DNA from 2 places in the Nibrella viscosa genome. Region 2 is predicted to be linked to the other one. Evidence: riboswitches for the same ligand, from Rfam matches in the RefSeq annotation. Region 2 holds a riboswitch; the other holds the start of a gene.
The links. Region 2 has a riboswitch for S-adenosylmethionine ahead of metH (methionine synthase). Riboswitches for the same ligand answer to the same signal wherever they lie in the genome.

Region 1: linked by a shared signal. The riboswitch ahead of ABD931_RS22455 (O-acetylhomoserine aminocarboxypropyltransferase/cysteine synthase family protein) and the one ahead of metH (methionine synthase) in region 2 are both predicted to bind S-adenosylmethionine.

Annotation. Positions count from the first base shown of each region.
Region 1 is NZ_BAABHB010000012.1:47,157-50,288, forward strand. Features, by position in the region: gene ABD931_RS22450 (homoserine O-acetyltransferase family protein) at 1-130, opposite strand, end outside; gene ABD931_RS22455 (O-acetylhomoserine aminocarboxypropyltransferase/cysteine synthase family protein) at 188-1,504, opposite strand; SAM riboswitch class I at 1,699-1,810, opposite strand; gene ABD931_RS22460 (DciA family protein) at 2,000-2,323, shown strand; gene ABD931_RS22465 (polysaccharide deacetylase family protein) at 2,376-3,132, opposite strand, start outside.
Region 2 is NZ_BAABHB010000005.1:421,159-424,290, forward strand. Features, by position in the region: gene metH (methionine synthase) at 1-1,854, opposite strand, end outside; SAM riboswitch class I at 1,957-2,062, opposite strand; gene ABD931_RS15630 (SxtJ family membrane protein) at 2,133-2,519, opposite strand; gene ABD931_RS15635 (DUF5989 family protein) at 2,523-2,672, opposite strand; gene ABD931_RS15640 (SGNH/GDSL hydrolase family protein) at 2,695-3,132, opposite strand, start outside.

The DNA.
Region 1 (3,132 bases), on a different contig from region 2:
CATGACAAATCCAGACAACATTAGAACCATCGGCGTTTAACGTTCCGCGCGTGGTATAAGCCAGCCGAAAGCCGGGTAGTGAGGCCCCCGCTTCCAGCGAATAGGTGTACTTGTAATCGAAATACTGCAATTGTGAAATGGGTTTGAGGTTTGAGCCGGCCGCCCGGCTCAAACCTTGAACTAAATTTCAGGCTAACGCCGGCTCGGCTATTTTGGCAAACGCCTGTTCCAGATCGGCTTTGATGTCATCGATATGCTCAATACCGGCCGAAATACGCAGCAGACCGGGCTCTACCCCGGCACTGGCCTGCTCATGCTCCGATAACTGCTGGTGCGTGGTAGCCGCCGGGTGAATAATCAGCGTTTTGGCGTCGCCTACATTAGCCAGGTGACTCACCAGTTTCAGGCTGTTGACAAACTGCTCGGCAGCCTCACGACCGCCTTTAACCTTGAACATAAACACCCCCCCAAAGCCGCGTTTCAGGTATTTCTTCGCCAGCTCGTGGTATTTGCTGCTCTCCAGACCAGGATAGTTTACGTACTCGACCTGCTCGTGCTGCTCCAGCCAGCGGGCCAGTTCCAGCGCATTCTGCACCGTCCGATCTACGCGCAGCGACAGGGTCTCCAGGCCCTGCAGCAGCAGGAACGAGTTAAACGGGCTCATACTCGGACCCCAGTCCCGCAGCCCCTCTACCCGGGCGCGGATGATAAACTGGATGTTGCCAAACGGACCGTTCACCCCAAACACATCGCTGAACACCATGCCGTGGTACCCTTCGGCCGGCTCAGAAAATTGCGGGAACTTGCCATTGCCCCAGTTGTACTTACCACTGTCTACGATAACCCCGCCGATGCTTGTGCCGTGGCCGCCAATCCACTTTGTGGCCGATTGAACCACTACGGCTGCACCATGCTCTATCGGCCGGAACAGGTAACCGCCGGTGCCAAAGGTGTTATCCACAATCAGCGGAATATCATACTTCTGCGCCAGCGCGGCAAAGGCCTCAAAATCCGGAACATTGAATTCCGGATTGCCGATGGTTTCCAGGTAGATGGCTTTGGTCTTCTCATCAATCAGCCGCTCAAAGCTCTCCACCTTATCGCCGTCGGCGAAGCGGGCCTCCACGCCGAGTCGTTTGAAAGAAACCTTAAATTGATTATAAGTGCCGCCGTAGAGGTAGGATGTAGTGACAAAATTATCGCCGGTCATCAGGATGTTGTTCAGGGCGATAAACTGAGCCGCCTGCCCCGATGCGGTTGCGAGAGCAGCCACCCCTCCCTCCAGGGCGGCCATACGCTTCTCAAACACATCGGTAGTGGGGTTCATAATCCGGGTGTAAATATTGCCGAACTGCCGCAGCGCAAACAGATCGGCCCCGTGCTCGGAGCTGTTGAATACGTACGACGTAGTCTGGTAGATAGGTACGGCCCGGGCGTTGGTGGTGGGGTCGGTTTCCTGACCAGCGTGGAGCTGCAGGGTTTCAAAATGCAATGAATCGGCCATGACGTTTAGAAAGGTGAAAAGGTGAAAAACTGAATGAAGATAGCATCTTCTGAAAACCAGAAGGTTAGGTAGTTATTATTCGGCAAAGCAGGAGCCTGCCCGGCAGGAGTGGGTCGGATAAAGCATGTGTAGTGACAGACGCAGAAAGCGCCCGTCCATTCGGCGGAGGTACTGGCGTGTAAGCATGAGGTTGTGATTTATAGGCCCTAAATTGCTTTAGGTGGGAATTAGCACCTTGTCCCAGGTATACAGGATAGGTTGCCAGAGGTTCGCAGAGCCCAGTCTCTCCCCTCTTCTGTATAAATCAACGCGTGATCCGACCCGGCATAGCGGTCGGCGGAGCTATTGACTTGATGCTGCAAGTATACGACCAAAACAGCCGACACGCAACTATCGTCCGGTATTTTGGCCGGAAACGCTGAAAAATAAATAGTGTGTAAATGGGCTTTACTCCTTGCGCACCGTTGCTTACTTTTGTAGGAAGACACCTCCACTATGAACAATACCTACCGTCCCTATAAAGATACGGCCCGCAAAGCCGGCATCACCACGCTTAAAGATGCCATTGATCAGATGCTTAAGTCGTATCAACTACAAAGCCGCTTCAATGAGACGTACCTGGAAGCGTTCTGGGGGAAAATGATGGGTAGTGCTATTGCCTCCCGCACCAACCGGCTATACGTGCGCGACAACATTCTTTATATTGAAATTGCCTCAGCCCCACTCCGCAACGAACTGGTTACGGCCAAGCACAAAATGATTCAACTCATCAACAAAGACATTGGAGCCGAGGTAATCCGGGATGTAGTATTTATCTGACCAGTTCCGGTACGCCTGGTGCCGCGTTGAAGGTGTGTAGCACCAGGAAGGCTTATTGGGTTACCAGTTGATGTGACAAAAGGGAACAAGCTACTTTCTGCATAGTCTGAAAATCACCATGTTCTCCCAGAAAGCGTAATAGATTTTCGGTGCGGTCGAGCAGCCGCTCGTTGGAGTACCGGCGCACAAACGGCGCAATCCGGCTGTATTCAGATAAGTCGGTAAACTCCCAGGGATGCACATAGAGGTTTAGCAGACCATCGTGCCGGAGGGTTTGCAGGCATAACCGCTTATAGAGCGCAAACGGAAAATTCTTCAGACTCAACCAGAACAGCGGTATCCGGAGCCGGGGTGTCACCGAAGCCGGCATCTGCAATACACCATTCTCCACAAACGGCGTTCGGGGTGCCCGCAGATTATTGTATTTACCGGGCAGAAATGTCGGATGCAACGACGAGTTATAGACATAGCCTGCAGCCGCCACATCGCCGGCATCCACCTTCGCCATATTAGCCATTCGAAAACCAACCACCGGGTTCCCGGTGAGGTTTTCCAGAACAGCTTTTGACGACGCCAGATCAGCCGGCTCAAACGTCCAGTGGTGGTAGCCATGAGAAGCAATCTCATGTTTATGGGCCAGTCGCCGGATCAGCCGGGGTTCATGGAGAGCATAGTTGGCGGTGGTAAACAGAGTAGTACGGGCGTCTACTACTTCAAACCGTTCGGCCAGCAAGAATAGACCACGGGTTGAGACCGCGATCTGTTCGCTCATCGGAATGTCGTACCCGTACCGGAGCGCGGTATCAAAC
Region 2 (3,132 bases):
GAGCAGGACGTCTTCCACCCGTTCCAGCAGGCCTTTGGGTATTTCGTCATATACGCCTAACTGACCGGCGTTAACGATTCCCATATCCATACCAGCCCGGATGGCATGGTACAGAAAGGCCGTGTGAATAGCCTCCCGGACGAGATCGTTACCCCGGAAGCTGAACGATACGTTGGACACACCCCCGCTCACTTTGGCCAGCGGCAAGTTCTCTTTGATCCAGCGGGTGGCATTGATGAAGTCAACGGCGTAGTTGTTATGCTCTTCGATACCCGTGGCAACCGTCAGAATGTTCGGGTCGAAGATAATATCCTGGGGCGCGAAATCTACCTTATCGACGAGTATCCGGTAGGCCCGTTCGCAGATTTCGATGCGCCGTTCGTAATTATCGGCCTGTCCATTTTCGTCAAAGGCCATCACCACGGCAGCCGCGCCATAGCGTTTGATGAGTTGGGCACGCTCGATAAACTTTTCCTCGCCGTCTTTCAGCGAAATGGAGTTGACGATGGCTTTGCCCTGCACGCACTTCAGACCTGCTTCGATGACCTCCCACTTGGAGGAGTCGATCATGATTGGCACGCGGGCAATATCGGGTTCCGAGGCAATCAGGTTCAGGAAAGTAGTCATTACCTCCACCGAATCGAGCATACCTTCGTCCATATTGACGTCGATAACCTGCGCACCGTTCTCCACCTGCTGCCGGGCCACCGACAGGGCCGCATCGTAGTCACCCGCCTTAATCAGCCGGGCAAACGCTTTGGAACCGGTCACGTTGGTGCGCTCGCCGATGTTGACGAAGTTGGTCGTTTCGGTAATTTTCAGCGGTTCCAGGCCGCTGAGTTTCTGGTAGGGTTCGGGCTGAGGAATCGGCCGGGGCGGGTATTTGGCCGCAGCCTCGGCAATAGCCCGGATATGGTCGGGTGTAGAGCCGCAGCAGCCACCAACAATATTGACAAATCCGTCGCGGATAAAGCCTTCGATCTGTGACGCCATGCTGGCGGGCGTTTCGTCGTACTCGCCAAACTCGTTGGGCAGGCCGGCATTGGGGTAGGCCGAAGTATAGAAATGGGCTTCTTTGGCCAGGGTTTGTACGTAGGGCCGCATCAGTTCGGCACCCAGGGCACAGTTCAAACCCACGCTCAGCAGGGGCAGGTGCGAAACCGAATACAGGAACGCTTCGGTCGTCTGCCCGGATAGTGTACGGCCGCTGGCGTCGGTAATGGTACCCGATACCATAATCGGCAACGGTTGCGTGCCACACCCCGTAAAAAAGGTATCAATGGCAAACAGGGCCGCTTTGGCATTAAGTGTGTCAAAGATGGTTTCCACCAGCAGCAGATCGCAGCCGCCTTCGACCAGCCCTTTTACCTGCTCGTAGTACGCATCAACAAGCTCATCGAACGTAATGGCGCGGTAACCGGGATTGTTTACATCCGGCGACAGGGAGGCCGTGCGGTTGGTCGGCCCCATAGCCCCGGCCACAAAGCGGGGTTTTTCCGGATTCAGTTGGTTAAACTCCTCCGCCACTTCTTTCGCAATCCTGGCCGACTGGTAGTTCAGTTCATACGCCAGGGCCTCCATATAGTAATCGGCCATGGCAATGGAGGTACTGCTGAAGGTGTTGGTCTCGATAATGTCGGAACCCGCGTCGAGGTACTGCCAGTGAATTTCCTTAATAATGTCCGGCTGCGTGATCGACAACAGATCGTTGTTGCCTTTCAGGTCGTGGGGCCAATCGCGGAAGCGCTCGCCCCGGTAGTCAGCTTCGGTTAAGTTATAACGCTGGATCATCGTACCCATAGCACCGTCGAGGACGAGGATACGCTGTTGCAGGAGGTCGGCAATCTTTTTCAAGGGCACAAGCAGTTAACAGCTCGATTAAACATCGGTTCGTTAGTCCGAAAAGTCTACGTCAATCAGGTAAATTATCGAAGAAAGGGCAGGTGTTGACTGTCACACTTATCTTCCCCCGGCTGGGGTGGAATGTGGCACCGTTTCTGTGGGGAGCAGCCGGTTGCCAAGACTTCGTCGGGTCCAATCCCTCTGTCTTTCTCGATAAGTAACACAAATATATACAAAAAATAGGCGCACCGCCAAACGGTGCGCCTACAGAACCTCCTGAACGGTCTTTTTTACCAGGTATGTTCCAGATCGTCTTTCGTGTACGTATGATTTCGCTCGGCGTACATAGATTTTTCCGCGCTCCGTTTCACGGCCAGCGGATTTTTGGTCGACAGCCGGTACAGTACCGCAATGGGAAACAGAAAAACGTAGAAAAGCAGTGACAGGATAATTTTGCCGTTTACGGCACCCAGCACTTCGGCCAGTTTAAACCACATTCTGACCAGAAAGTCACCAATGACGGGTATAGCCAGACTGACCACCCCTACAGCAACCGCAGCGTACAGCAACCAAACCGATTTAAAGACAAAATACAATACCAGCAATCCGGTAACAATGACTAACTGAGCCTTTACCTTCTCGGTGGTATTCATAGCAAGCTTTCCGATAGCATTCATGGATTAAAACAGGGTGTAAATAAACGGAGCAACGGCCGAGCCACCGCCAATTACAATCAGGACGCCAATCAGCAGCAGCAGGATAATCATCGGTGCCAGCCACCACTTTTTACGCTCTTTGAGAAACTGAAATATGTCTTGAAAGAAATCCATAACTTAAAGTATTAAGTGTAACTTATTTAGAACTTGCCAGCGGTGCGGCTCCGGCCCCTTTGGTCTTGCCGCCCGATGCTACCAATTGAAACAGAGCCTCGCCCACCCGCCTGTTTACCAGCGCACTGGCGTGGGCGTCGTTCCGCCCGACAATGCGGTCATCGGGATCAATATTACGTACCAGATCGGCTACTTTGAGTACCGGTACATTGTTTTTCTGAAAAAAGTCGACTACTGGCTGCGTATACTCTGTTGTCTTTTCCAGGTTATGCGAGAACGGAAACAGCACCAGATACATTTTCGCGTTATGCAGCCGGGCATACGCCATAATCTGATTCAGGTCATTCAGGTGTGCATTGATAATCTCCGGCTTTGTGTATGCGGTTCTCACATACGAAAGATACGAGGAGGCCTTACCATGCGGCAGTTGCCAGTAGATAAAGTTCAGCAGGTATGACCG